DNA from 4 places in the Kitasatospora sp. NPDC127060 genome. Region 3 is predicted to be linked to each of the others. Evidence: riboswitches for the same ligand, from Rfam matches in the RefSeq annotation. Region 3 holds a riboswitch; each other region holds the start of a gene.
What was found. A riboswitch is a leader RNA that binds a small molecule or an ion and turns the genes downstream of it on or off. The one in region 3 is predicted to bind cyclic di-AMP.
Positions count from the first base shown of each region.

Region 1: another riboswitch for cyclic di-AMP. It lies ahead of ACFWIS_RS23265 (M23 family metallopeptidase); the one in region 3 lies ahead of ACFWIS_RS24595 (NlpC/P60 family protein).
Region 2: another riboswitch for cyclic di-AMP. It lies ahead of ACFWIS_RS31575 (peptidoglycan DD-metalloendopeptidase family protein); the one in region 3 lies ahead of ACFWIS_RS24595 (NlpC/P60 family protein).
Region 4: another riboswitch for cyclic di-AMP. It lies ahead of ACFWIS_RS18730 (transglycosylase family protein); the one in region 3 lies ahead of ACFWIS_RS24595 (NlpC/P60 family protein).

Region 1 is NZ_JBHXEG010000044.1:16,436-19,792, forward strand. It holds gene ACFWIS_RS23255 (GNAT family N-acetyltransferase) at 1-13, opposite strand, end outside; gene ACFWIS_RS23260 (hypothetical protein) at 56-928, shown strand; gene ACFWIS_RS23265 (M23 family metallopeptidase) at 979-1,812, opposite strand; cyclic di-AMP (ydaO/yuaA leader) riboswitch at 1,825-1,983, opposite strand; gene ACFWIS_RS23270 (YiaA/YiaB family inner membrane protein) at 2,180-2,470, shown strand; gene ACFWIS_RS23275 (alpha/beta fold hydrolase) at 2,576-3,357, shown strand, end outside.
Region 2 is NZ_JBHXEG010000075.1:35,803-39,159, reverse strand. It holds gene ACFWIS_RS31580 (DUF2470 domain-containing protein) at 1-141, shown strand, start outside; gene ACFWIS_RS31575 (peptidoglycan DD-metalloendopeptidase family protein) at 430-1,425, opposite strand; cyclic di-AMP (ydaO/yuaA leader) riboswitch at 1,428-1,613, opposite strand; gene ACFWIS_RS31570 (MFS transporter) at 1,926-3,357, shown strand, end outside.
Region 3 is NZ_JBHXEG010000048.1:26,835-30,191, forward strand. It holds gene ACFWIS_RS24585 (NYN domain-containing protein) at 1-228, shown strand, start outside; gene ACFWIS_RS24590 (NlpC/P60 family protein) at 430-1,464, shown strand; cyclic di-AMP (ydaO/yuaA leader) riboswitch at 1,801-1,955, shown strand; gene ACFWIS_RS24595 (NlpC/P60 family protein) at 1,966-3,084, shown strand; gene ACFWIS_RS24600 (NlpC/P60 family protein) at 3,312-3,357, shown strand, end outside.
Region 4 is NZ_JBHXEG010000030.1:75,152-78,508, reverse strand. It holds gene eno (phosphopyruvate hydratase) at 1-385, opposite strand, end outside; gene ACFWIS_RS18730 (transglycosylase family protein) at 651-1,412, opposite strand; cyclic di-AMP (ydaO/yuaA leader) riboswitch at 1,414-1,583, opposite strand; gene ACFWIS_RS18725 (cytochrome P450) at 1,794-3,122, opposite strand.

The DNA of each region.
Region 1 (3,357 bases), on a different contig from region 3:
GTACGGGGACCATGGCTGCCGACCCTATCCCCGTCCGGCGGCTACCGTTCGGAACATGAACGACGAAGACCTGCGACTCGCCCCGCGCACCAGGGCCGCCGACCTGCTCGCCTGGGCGGCCGGGCAGGACCGGGCGCCGGTGGCCGAGACGCCGCTGCGCACGGTGCTGGCGCTGCTGGAGCTGGGCGAGGGCAGGATGCACGACGGCTGGCCCGAACTGACCTCCGACGCGGTGGAGCACCTGCTGTACGAACGGCTCCACCTCTACGTCCAACCCGACCCGGAACAGGACCCGTTCGCCTACGGCGAAGCCGTCCGGCTGCTGGTCGACCACCAGCGGGCGGCGAAGCGGCTCAACGCCAAGCGCCAGGAGCGGCTGCACGCCGAGGCCGAGTGGCAGGGCGAGGTCGCCGTCGGGCTGCTGCGCCGCGCCGACCTGGTGACCTGGCCCCGGCTGTACGCGGTGCTGCTGCACGCCCACGGGGTGGACGTCGCGGACCCGGCGGCCGTCCGGGGCTGGCTGGCCGGCTTCGCCGGGCTGGGCGAGGAGGAGCGGCTCGCCGGGTACGAGGCACTGACGCCGACCGGCTGGCTGGACGAACCGGACGAGCAGGGCTGGGGGCCGGGCCGGGTGCTGTCGGTCGGCATGGCCACCGACGGCGCCCGGCGGCTGCTGGAGCAGGGCCTGATGCGGCGCAGCTACCGAAACCTGGCCGAGCTGAACGCGCTGGGGCGGCCGATGCCGGACGAACTGGCCGGAGACTTCGAGGACTTCGAGGCGGCCGCGGCCGAGGTGGCGCTCGACCTGCTCGGCGACTGGACGGTGCCCGGGCTGCCGCGGCTGCTGGTGGAGGAGTTCCCCGAACTCGCGCCGGAGCCGGGACCGGCCGAGATCGACGCGTACCTGGCGCAGCTGCCGCCGGAGTGAGCTGCCGCGAAGGCTCCGGACGCGGGTGCGTCCGGAGCCTTCGGCGGTGGCTACGGGGTGAGGCCGCGCTGCTGGAGCCAGGTCTCCGGGTCGACCGGGGCGCCGCCGTCGGGGCGGACCTCCAGGTGCAGGTGCGGGCCGGTGACGTTGCCGGTCGCGCCGACCTTGCCGATCTGCTGGCCGGAGGTCACCTTGCCGGAGCCCTTGATGATCGAGGAGAGGTGGCAGTACCAGATCTCGGTGCCGTCGGGCAGGGTCTCGACGATCCGGTAGCCGTACGAACCGGACCAGCCGGCCGAGGTGATGGTGCCCTGGCCGACCGCGAAGACCGCGGTGCCGGTGTCGGCGGCGAAGTCCAGGCCGGTGTGCAGGTGGGCCCAGTAGCGGGCGCTCTGGCCGTAGTGGGCGGAGAGGTTGTAGTCCTTCACCGGCAGGGTGAGGGCGGCGGCCTTGGCCCGCTCGGCCTCGTCGGCGGCGCGCTTGGCCTCCGCCTCCTTGGCGGCGGCCTTGGCCTCGGCCTCCTGGGCGGCCTGCAGCCGGGCGCCCTCCTCGGCGGCGGTGCGCTGGCTGTCGGCCTGCTGCTGGATGCGGGCGGCGAGCGCGAGGCCGGGGTCGGCGGCCAGGGCGACCGGCGACTCGTCCGGGGCCTCGACGGCGGGCGCGGCGGCCGGGGTCGCGGAGGCGAAGCCGGTGGCGCCCAGGGTGGCGGCGACGGCGGTGACGCCGAGCAGCGGGGAGGCTCCGCGGGTCTGACGCGGCATCCGGTGGCGGTTGGCCTCGGCCTCCGGGGCGAATGCCTCCGGGCCGTCCGGGCCGGGGTGGTCGAGGAGCTGGGTACCGGCTGCGGGGCCGGCCGGGTGTGCCGGGGTGTGCGTCGACGCCACGGAGGCGCGCTCCTTTCCTTCCTTCGCGCCTACCGGGTTAGCTGACGGGTTCGGAGCAGGAAGGTCTCCTACGGCCGGGCCGGGGCCCCGCCGATTCACCCCAAGGAACGTGGTTCCCCGGCTCCCTGACCTGCCCGGAGGCCGGCCGGTGGGATTAGGCGACGGCGCACGGTGCCGTCTGGGTACGGCGTTGACGACCGCGCTGCGTTATCAAACGTTAATCCTAGGACGCCCTGATTCCAAGCCATCCGTCCGGGACGGCTGGGGAACAGGTGATCGGTCGTCAACGAACGGCCCTTCGTTCGCCAGGCCCATCTGAGTACTCCTACTCATGTGCAAGCGGTCCGCCCCGCCGCATCCTGGCGCCATGAACGCACCGATGCAGTCACGGACCACGGCCGCGTACTACGTCCAGGCCGTCCTCTCCTTCGCCGTCTCCGGCACCGCCCTCGCCGCCGGGATCGCCTACCTGCCCGTCGGCGGCTGGACCCGGGCCTTCCTCGGGATCGGCCTCCTCTACACCGTCACCTCGACCTTCACGCTCGCCAAGGTGATCCGGGACCGGCAGGAGTCCTCGGACACCGTCGCCCGGGTCGACCAGGCCCGCCTGGAGAAGCTGCTCAGCGAGCACGACCCGTTCAGGGTCGAGGGGGTCTGAGCGGAGCGGATCCGGGAAGGGCCCTTGACGGCTAAGGCTATTAGCCTTAGCTTTATGGCTATCGGAAGCAATCGCCAGCACCGAGCGAGCCAGCGGAGGCCCACCATGACCGGCACCACCACCCCGAGCACCCAGTACCTCGACGTCCCCGGCGGCCGCCTCGCGTACGACGACACCCGGCAGGGCGACGGCACCCCCGTCGTCCTGCTCCCCGGGATGCTCGACTCCCGCCGCGCCTACCGGCACCTGCACCCGCTGCTCGCCGCCGCCGGCCACCGGGTCATCACCATGGACCTGCGCGGCTTCGGCGAGTCCTCCATCGTCTGGGACGACTACGGCCCGGCCGCCGTCGCCACCGACGTCCTCGCCCTGCTCGACCACCTCGGCATCGAACGAGCCGTCCTGGTCGGCCAGTCCTACACCGGCGCGACCGTCGTCAAGGCTGCCGGGGACGCCCCCCAGCGGGTCGCCGGGATCGCCCTGATCGACGCCTTCGTCGAACACCGGACCAACGCCCTCATGCGGGGCGTCATGGTCGCGATGGGCGCCGCCATGGTCCAGTGGCCCGGGGTCTGGGGCTTCTACCTGCGCAAGATGGCCTTCCCCGGCCCCCGCCCCGCCGACCTCGACGGCTACGTGGACGGACTGGTCGCCGCCCTGCGCACCCCCGGCCGCAAGACCGCCACCCGTGGCCACGTCGGCGGCGACTCCGCGCCGATCGGCTGGACCGCGGCCGTCCGCTGCCCCGCCCTCGTCCTGATGGGCAGCAAGGACCCCGACTTCCCGAAGCCGGAAGCCGTCGCCGAACTCCAGGCCGAGAAGCTCGGCGCGCGGAAGGTCATGATCGAGGGCTCCGGGCACTACCCGATGGCCGACAACCCCCGGGC
Region 2 (3,357 bases), on a different contig from region 3:
CTGCGCCTGGACCACTCGCACGGCCACCGCGACGTCCGTCTGGTCTTCCCCGAACCCGCCGACGACACCGAGGACTTCGGCCACCGGATGCACCAGCTGCTCGGCGCCGCCGAGCACGGCCTGCCCGTCCACCGGAACTGACCCACCGAAACCGAACGGCTCGCGGAATCGGAGATCACCCCGGGAGTCACGGGAGTTGACGCGCCGTTCGACACCTCGCGCACCGCGAGGCCCCGGGAAACGGCGGTGGCCGGCCCGGCCGCACGAGAGCTGTCTCGTACGGCCGGACCGGCCGTGGGCGTGTCCCGCGCCCAGGTCCACTGGTGCGGCGATCACCCGGTCGAGCGGTCACCCGACATGACCATCCCGGGCGGTCGATTCGCCCCGCATCAGCGGTGGTTCACAGTCCTGCGGAAGGGAGCAGGCGGGTCAGAGCGCGACGCCGTGCGCCCGCAGGTAGGCGACCGGGTCGATGTCCGAGCCGTACTCCGGACCGGTGCGGATCTCGAAGTGCAGGTGCGGGCCGGTCACATTGCCGGTCGCGCCGGAGAGGCCGAGCTGCTGGCCGGTGGTGACGGTCTGACCGATCGACACGCCGATCGAGGACAGGTGCGCGTACTGGGCGTACTTGCCGTCGGCGAGCTTGATCTCGACCTCGTTGCCGTAGGCGCCGCCGTTGCCGGCCTTCACCACGACACCGTTGGCGACGGCGCGCAGCGGGGTGCCGGTGGAGGCGACGAAGTCCTGGCCGGTGTGGTGGCCGGAGGCCCACATCGAGCCGGCCACGCCGTAGGCCTCGCCCAGCACCGGGTTGGCCAGCGGGGCGACGTAGCCGGAGGTGGCGGCGACCGGGGCGGCGGTGACGGCCTGGGCCGGGGCGGCGGTCTGCACCTGGGTCTGCAGCTGGGCACCCGGCTTGGCGGCCTCGGTCCGGACCTGCGGCTGGGTGTCCGCGGCGGCGGAGGCGTCCTGGGAGGCCGGAGCGGCCGGCTTGGCGGGCTTCGCCGGAGCGGCGGGCTTCGCAGCGTCAGCGGCCTGGCCGGCCTGACCGGCGAGGGCCAGCTGCTGGCCCGGGAAGATCAGGTTCGGGTTGGCGCCGACGACCGAGCGGTTCTGCTCGTACAGCGCGTGCCAGCCGCCGTCGACGTGCTTGGCGTCGGCGATCTTCGAGAGGGTGTCGCCGCTGACGACGCGGTAGCTCTCCTGACCGGCGGCCGAGGCGCCGGCCACCGAAGCGCCGGTGGCCGAGGCGGCCGGAGCGGCCTCGTGCGAGGCGGCCGAAGCGGTGGCGGCGGCCGGGGCGGTGTGCGCCTGGGCGCTCATCGCGGTCACGAGCGGCAGGACGAACGAGGCGCCGGTGACGGCGGTGGCGATGCCGATGCGGGCGGCACGGGGCAGGGCGATACGACGAGCCTGTGCAGGCATGGAATTTTCCTCTCCGACGCCTGCGAGGTGAGCTGTCGGGTTCGGGCTGGAGTTGCCCGGCCGCGCATGCGCGGCTTCACCCCAAGCCGGTCCTGGTCGTCCGCGCGCTGAAGAGGCGCGAACTCCGGTCCGGCGACTTACCTGTGGGTCCCCCGCTCCTGCCGTACAGAGTTCGGTTCGAGCCACCGGGCAGCGGCAGGACTCGGCGTTCCACCCGGTGGATCCGTCCGGGCTGGCCGGGCGGTCGCTGAACTAAAACTCATCCGTTCAGGTGAAGCAATGTCGATCTCTTGAATCCGCAACCACCCCCACCGCCATGGTCACCCTCCGAATGATCCCGCACACCGTGCGTGCACAATCCATTCACCCGGCGCCACTGATCCACCACCCTGCGCCGACCACCCCACCGCCACGCGACCGTTCGATCACGCACCGCCACCGACCGACACACCACCCGGTGACCCTTGTCACGTACACCCCGTCGGACCAGGATCTGCCCCGTGACCACCTCTCAAGCAGGCACTCTGCGCCTGGGCACCGCGCAGGGCCGCTGGGTTCTCCTGGCAACGGTGCTCGGCTCCAGCATGGCGATGCTCGACGGCACCGTGGTGAACGTCGCCCTGCCCCGGATCGGCGCCGACCTCGGCGCCTCCCTCGCCTCGCTGCAATGGACCCTGAACGCCTATCTGCTCACCCTGGCGGGCCTGATCCTGCTCGGCGGCGCCCTCGGCGACCGCTACGGCCGGCGCCGGGTCTTCCTGATCGGCGTGGTCTGGTTCGCCGCCGCGTCCGCGGCCTGCGCCGCCGCCCCGACCATCCACGTACTGATCGTCGGCCGCGCCGTCCAGGGCATCGGCGGGGCTCTGCTCACCCCGGGCTCGCTCGCCATGCTCCAGGCCGTCTTCCACCCGGACGACCGCTCGGCGGCGGTGGGTCTGTGGTCCGGCCTGGGCGGGGTGTCGGCCGCCGTCGGCCCCTTCCTCGGCGGCTGGCTGGTGGACGGCCCCGGCTGGCGCTGGATCTTCCTGCTGAACCTGCCGCTGGCCGCCGCCGTCATCGCGGTGACCTCCCGTTACGTCCCGGAGAGCCGGGACGAGTCGGCGGTCGGCCGCTTCGACGTACCCGGCGCGCTGCTCGCCGCGCTCGCCCTCGGCGCGATCACCTACGCGCTCACCGCCGCCGGGGAGGGCCTGTCCCCCGCCGTCTGGGTCACCGGGGCGATCGGCCTGCTGCTGGGCGCCGCCTTCGTTGCCGTCGAGCGGCGCACCCCCGAACCGATGCTGCCGCTCGGGCTGTTCTCCTCCCGGCTGTTCACCGCCGTGAACCTGGTCACCCTCTGCGTCTACGCGGCGTTCAGCGGGGTGTTCTTCCTCCTGGTCGTGCAGCTGCAGATCGTCTCGGGCTTCTCCCCGCTGGTCTCCGGCCTCGCGCTGGTGCCGATCACCGTGCTGATGCTGACCCTGTCCGCGCGGGCCGGCCGCCTCGGCAAGCGGATCGGCCCGCGCATCCCGCTCACCGTCGGCCCGCTGCTGTGCGCGGCCGGGGTGCTGCTGATGCTGCGCACCGGCCCGGACTCCTCCTACTGGGCGGACGTGCTGCCCGCGGTGGCGGTGATGGGATCCGGGATGACCCTGCTGGTCGCGCCGCTGACCGCGACCGTGCTGGCCGCCGTCGAGGTGCGGCACGCCGGCATCGCCAGCGGCGTCAACAACGCCGCCGCCCGCGCGGCCGGGCTGCTCGCGGTGGCGGCGCTGCCCGCGCTGGCCGGGCTGAGCGGCGACGCCTACCGGGTGCCGTCCTCGGTGGACTCCGCCTTCCACACCGCGATGCTGATCTGCGCGGGTCTGCTGGCCGCCGGCGGGCTGATCGCCTTCACCACCATCCGGGGCAATGTGCTCGCGCCGGAGGAGGCGCACCCGCTGGCCGAGCCGA
Region 3 (3,357 bases):
GACCTGGACGTCCCGGTCATCATGGCGCCACCGCGCGGGGTGCGGGTACGGTTCAGTCGGACCGGCGAGACCGCGGACGAGTTGATCCGCCGTCTGGTCCGGGCCGAGCCGCAGGGCCGTCCGGTGGTGGTGGTCTCCACCGACCGGGAGGTCGCGGACGGCGTGCGGAAGGCGGGCGCGCGCCCGGTGGCCTCGGTGCTGCTGCTGAACCGGCTGGCCCGGCCCTGACCTGCGGCCCGGGCGGCGTGACGGCAGGTCAGCGCCGTCGTCGGGTGAGTGTGCGGATCCGGTGAAGTCACTGGGAGAACCGGAGTTCACGCCTTCGGGGGAGTGGCAAAACGGGTAGATCTTCACTAGGGTCTGGCGTCAAACCTATTTTCCGGTATCTCACCCGAACAGGTGAGTCCGTTGGAAGAAGGAGCGGGTCTCTTGGCCTCCCACCGCCGTCCCAAGCAGCCGAGCCGCGCGCGGGTCTCCGTGCTCACCGCGGCCGCTGCGACCGCGGTCGCCCTCTCCGCCCAGGTGGCCGCACACGCCGCGCCGCAGCCGAACACCAGCGACGTCAAGGCGCAGATCGACCAGCTCCAGCAGGAGCAGGAGCAGGCGGCGGAGAAGTACAACGGCGCCAAGGAGCGCGCGGACCAGCTCCGCAAGCAGGCCGACCAGCTGCAGGACCAGGTGGCCCGCAGCCAGGACCAGATGAGCCAGCTGCAGACCGGCCTGGCCCAGGTCGCCGGCGAGCAGTACCGCACCGGCGGCATCGACCCGTCCGTCCAGCTGATGCTCTCCTCCGACCCGTCGGGCTATCTGGAGAAGGCGTCGAGCGTCCAGCAGGCCAGCACCACCCAGACCGAGGCGCTCAAGGGCCTGCTCGACCAGCAGCGCCGGCTGGACCAGGAGAAGAGCGAGGCGGCCGCCGTGCTGGCCTCGCTGGACTCCACCACCAAGGACCTGAACCAGGCCAAGACGGACGTCAACACCAAGCTGAAGACCGCCCAGGACCTGCTGAACTCGCTCAGCGCCGCCGACCGCGCCGCGCTGAAGGCCCAGCAGCAGCAGGACGACCGCGCCTCGCGCGGCGCCGACCGGGTCGACCTCAGCAGCCTTCCGCCGGCCAGCGGCTATGCGGCCGTTGCCGTCGCCAAGGCGATGAGCAAGCAGGGTTCGCCGTACGTGTGGGGCGCCACCGGGCCGAGCACCTTCGACTGCTCGGGTCTGATGGTCTGGGCGTACGGCCAGGCCGGCGTCTCGCTGCCGCGCACCTCGCAGGAGCAGGGCCACATCGGGACGGCCGTGACGCTGGCCACCGCCCAGCCCGGGGACCTGGTGATCTACGGCGGCGACATGCACCACGTCGCGATGTACATCGGCAACGGCATGGTGGTCCACGCGCCGCACACCGGTGACGTGGTGAAGGTGATGAAGGCCGACGCGATGTCGATCAACACGATCCGCCGGATCTGACGAGCCGACACGCCCGAAGGGTCGGCTCCGGCCCTGTGATCCGCGCCACCTCCCGACGGGGGTGGCGCTTCGGGTTTGCCTGCCTCATGGCCGATCGGTGAGAGGTGATCAGCTTTGCGTGCGGCGGCGATCACCATCAGTCATTTTCACAAAAGAACATGGGTAATCTTCCGTCTTTTTTCTGACAAGGATTTGAACGGATCACGGTTCAGTTACTAGGGTCGTGCCTCGAACCACCGCACTGTCGATCACCCAGCCTGGGTGGCGGCGGTGGTTACCGTCGAGTTCGCGAAACAGCGGGGCAGGTCGAAGCGACTGCCCGACAGGGGAGCCCAGTAGTCGGGGGCGCTGCGGAGCGGAGCCGGGGAACCACGTTCCTCCGGGGTGAATCGGCGCCAGGTCGGCCGCAGGTGAGGCCGGTGAGGCGCCGTAGGGCATGCTTCCGGCCCGAACCCGTCAGCTCACCCGGTAGGCGGATGTAGGAAGAAGGAGTCCGCCTTCGTGGCGTCCCATCGTCGTCCCAAGCCCGCCAGTCGCGCTCGTGTCTCGATCCTGACCGGTTTCGCCGCCGCCGCCGTCGCGCTCTCCGCGCAGACCGGCGCGCACGCCGACCCGCAGCCGACCAAGGACCAGGTCAAGGAGCAGGTCGACCAGCTCAACGAGCAGGCCGAGCAGGCGACCGAGAAGTACAACGCCGCCCAGGAGAAGCAGCAGGAGCTGGAGAAGCAGGTCTCCGGCATGCAGGACCAGGTGGCCCGGCAGCAGGCTCAGGTGACCGATCTGCAGGGCGGCCTCGCCGAGATCGCGGGCGAGCAGTACCGCAACGGTGGGATATCCCCGACCGTCCAGCTGATGCTCTCCTCCAGCCCGGACAACTTCCTGAACCAGGCCGGTGCGCTCAACCAGGCCGGCAGCACCCAGAAGAACCAGCTGAAGCAGCTCCAGGACCAGCAGCGCAAGCTGGACCAGGACCGCACCGAGGCCCAGGGCAAGCTCGGCGAGCTGGAAGCCACCACCACGCAGCTGAAGGCCTCCAAGGACGAGGTCCAGAACAAGCTGAAGGCCGCCCAGGACCTGCTCAACACGCTGACCGAGCAGGAGCGCCAGGCGCTCAAGGCGGCCGAGGACAAGGCCGCCGCCGACGCCAAGGCCAAGGCGGACGCCGCCGCGAAGGCCGCCCAGCCGGCCGACCGCGCCTCGCGCGACAGCAGCCGCAGCGACCTCGGCTCGGGCGCCGCGGCCGCGCCGGTCAAGGTCGCCCCGGGCAGCTCGCACGGCGCGGCCGCGCTGGCCGCCGCCGCCACCAAGGTCGGCAGCCCGTACGTCTGGGGCGCCACCGGCCCCGGCTCCTTCGACTGCTCCGGCCTGATGGTCTGGGCGTTCAACCAGGCCGGTGTGTCGCTGCCGCGCACCTCTCAGGAGCAGGCCGGCGCCGGCACCCGGATCGGCTCGGACATCTCCCAGGCCCAGCCCGGTGACATGCTGATCTTCTACGGCGACGCCCACCACGTCGGCATCTACGCGGGCAACGGCCAGGTGCTGCACGCGCCCAAGCCGGGTGCGTCGGTCCGCTACGAGGCCGTCTCCAACATGCCGCTGACCTCCATCGTCCGGGTCTGATCCCCGCTCGAAGGTTCACGGGCCCGGTCCTCCGTCACGGAGGGCCGGGCCTGCGGCTTTTCCGGCTGCTCGGCCTGGTGTCCGAATAGGGGTCAAATATTCGGGTCGGTAGGGGTTTGGACTCACTTGCCCGGACTCGCTAACGTCTGCCACCGGACTCCCGCTCGACGGCCGCCCAGCAGGGCGCGGCCGCGGGGCCGCGCCGCAGGAATGGAGCCGCTGCCGCCATGCCCGTGCACCGTCGTTCCCAACTGCTCGCCCGTGCGCTGGTAC
Region 4 (3,357 bases), on a different contig from region 3:
GCAGGTCGCTGGCCTCGGAGGCGGCGTGCGCGACGGCCAGCGAGACGCCCAGGATGGCGTTGGCGCCGAGCGAGGACTTGTCCGGGGTGGCGTCCAGGTCGAGCATGGCCTGGTCGATCAGGCGCTGCTCGGTGGCGTCGTAGCCGACCAGCTCCGGGCCGATCTGCTCGATGACGGCCAGGACGGCCTTCTCCACGCCCTTGCCGAAGTAGCGGTTCTTGTCACCGTCGCGCAGCTCCAGCGCCTCGAAGGCGCCGGTCGAGGCGCCCGACGGAACAGCGGCACGACCCGTGCTGCCGTCGTCGAGGCCGACCTCGACCTCGACCGTGGGGTTGCCGCGGGAGTCGAGGATTTCGCGGGCTACGACGACATCGATGGACGGCACGAAGCATCTCCTTGCGGAAGCAGGGTCCGGCTGACGGTGGTGCCGGTCGGCCGGAGGATTGCGGAGTCGTTACGACCAGAGCCTAACCGCCCGGGCTCCCGGGGCCACGTCGACCTCGACTCCGTCTCAGCGTGTGGCCCCGCTACCCACCGGTAGTTCACCTGCCCGACCCGACTTGTCCCACCATCACGGACGAACGCGGACGAAGGGGACCGCCGGGCGCGGCCCCCTCCTCCGTTCGGCTTCCGGAGCCGTGCGGAACGGCTCAGCCGAGGTGCAGCACCTGGCCGGGCAGGATCAGGTTCGGGTCGCCGCCGACCGTGCCGCGGTTGCCGTCGTACAGCGCCTGCCAGCCGCCGGACACGCCCTGGGCGTCGGCGATCGTCGACAGCGTGTCGCCGGAGCGGACGGTGTAGTCGTGGCCGGTCTGGGCGGACGGGGCCTGGGCGGCGCGCGGGGCGGCGTGCTTCGGCGTGTACTGCTGCACCGGCTGCTCGGCGGGCCGCTCGGCCTGCTTCGGCGCGGCGTGCTTCGGGGCGTACTGCTGGACGGGCTTCGCGGCGGGCTTCGCGGCCTGCGGCTGGGCCTTCTGCTTCGGCGCGGACTGCGGCTTGGCGTCCGAGGAGGTGTCCACGGCCGCCGGGGCGCCGCCCTTGCTCAGGCCGGCCTTGACGGAGCAGACCGGCCAGGCACCCGGGCCCTGCGAGGCGAGCACCTTCTCGGCGACCGAGATCTGCTGCGCCCGGCTGGCCTGGTTGGCCTGCGCCGCGTACGCGGTGCCGCCGTACGCCTTCCAGGTGCTGGGGGTGAACTGCAGGCCGCCGGAGAAGCCGTTGCCGGTGTTGATGCTCCAGTTGCCGCCGCTCTCGCACTGGGCGACGGAGTCCCAGACGGAGGCCGGGGCGGCGGAGGCTCCGGTGGCGGTGAGGAGCGGCAGCGCGAGTCCGACGCCGGCCACACCGGCGACGGCGATGGCCTTCTCGGTCTGGGTGCGACGACGATGACGGCCAGTTCCAACGAACAGCATGAAGGTCCCTCTCCGCACGCCTGCGAGGTGAGCTGTCGGGTTCGGACCGGGAGGTGGCCCGGCCGCCGTCGACGGAAACGATTCCGCTCGGGCGGCTTCACCCCAAGCCGTGGGGAGACGGCAACAAACCTGGGTCCCCCGCCCCTGCCCAGGGTCTGGTCGGTTTCCCGTCGCGCGGCGGGCAGGATTCGGCGTTCCGCGCACGGGGTCCGCAGCTGCGAACTCCAGGGAGACTAGACAGATCCTCAGACCGATCACAAGCTCATATCACCGACATCACACAAGAATTACGGCGCGTGCTCGATCGCCTACCAACAGCGGGGCTTTGTCCGGTTTGATGCTCGTTCACACCGCAGCTGGAGCCCGTTCGACGACGTCACGTCAGCGTGTCGGGGCCTCAGGACGGGCGTGCGGGGAGCGGGCTTCCGGACTGAATTCGACCGGAAGTTCGCGCAATCCACGCATGATCAGGCCACCCCGCCAGCGCAGGTCCTCCGGATTCTCGGCCAGCCGCAGATCGGGCAGCCGGGAGAGCAGCGTGGCCAGCGCGGCCCGACCCTCCAGCCGGGCCAGCGGGGCGCCGATGCAGTAGTGGATGCCGTGCCCGAAGCCCAGGTGGGGATTGTCGCTCCGGGCCAGGTCGAGGGTGTTCTCGTCGGCGAACCGGGCCGGGTCGCGGTCCGCCGCCGCCAGCACCACCAGCACCGGGTCGCCGACCGGGATGTCCACCCCGCCGATGGTCAGCGGCCGGGTCGCGAAGCGCCAGGTCGCCAGCTCCACCGGCCCGTCGTAGCGCAGGAGTTCCTCGATCCCGGTCTCCAGCAGCCCGGTCTCCCCCCGGGCCACCGACTCCTGCAGCAGGCGCCGCTGCTCCGGATTGCGCAGCAGCGCGTAGGTGCCGTTGCCGATCAGGTTGACGGTGGTCTCGAAGCCCGCGAAGAGGAGGATGAACGCCATCGCGGCGGCCTCGTTCTCGGTGAGGTGCTCGCCGTGGTCGCTCGCCCGGATCAGACCGGAGATCAGGTCGTCGCCGAGGTCCGCCCGCTTGCGGTGGATCAGCTCCAGCAGGTACGCCCGCATCCGCCTCACCGCCCGCCCCACACCGCCGCGTTGGCCGCCGCCTTGGCCCGGCTTCGTGTGTCGCAGCATCATCCCGGCCCAGTCCCGGAAGTCGTCCTGGTCCTCGGCCGGCACGCCCAGCATGTCGCAGATCGCGTAGATGGGGAGCGGGAAGGCGAACTCGTGGATCAGGTCCGCCGATCCGCGCCGGGCGAAGCCGTCGATCAGCCGGTCGGTCAACTGCTGCACCCGCGGCTCGAACTCGGCCACCCGGCGCGGGGTGAACGCCTTCGACACCAGGCGGCGCAGCCGGGTGTGGTCCGGCGGGTCGATGTTCAGCAGGTGGGTCATCAGGTCCGCCTGCCGCTCCCCCGGGATGCCCACCCGGCCGGTGCGGTGCGCCTGCTCGCTGTGGTGCGCCGGGTTCTTCGACAGCCGGCTGTCCGCCAGCGCCTGCCGGGCGTCCGCGTACCTGGTCACCAGCCAGGCCTCCACGCCGCTCGGCAGGGTGGTGCGGCGAACCGGGGCGTGCTCGCGCAGCCAGGCGTAGGCGGGGTACGGGTCGGCGGCGAACTCCCAGGTGAAGAGCTCCGGGGCGGGCTGCGGTTCGGGCTGGGCGGCGGGCCGGGGGCCCTCGGGCTGAGCTGGCATGCGTCGACCGTAACCGCTGGACCGGACCGGGCCGGACGGGCGCCTGGGCGGCCACCGGGAAGTCACCGGTTCGTCCGTCGCCGGCGAGCGGCGGGCGAGCGGTGCGCGAGGGGCTGGTGAGCGGCGCGCGAGCGGTGCGCCAACACTCCGTGGACGGCCCGTGGACGGTCGGTGGACAGCCCTTGGACAGCTCTTGGCCCGGTGGCAGGCGTGAGCCTGGTCACCTGCGGGGTAA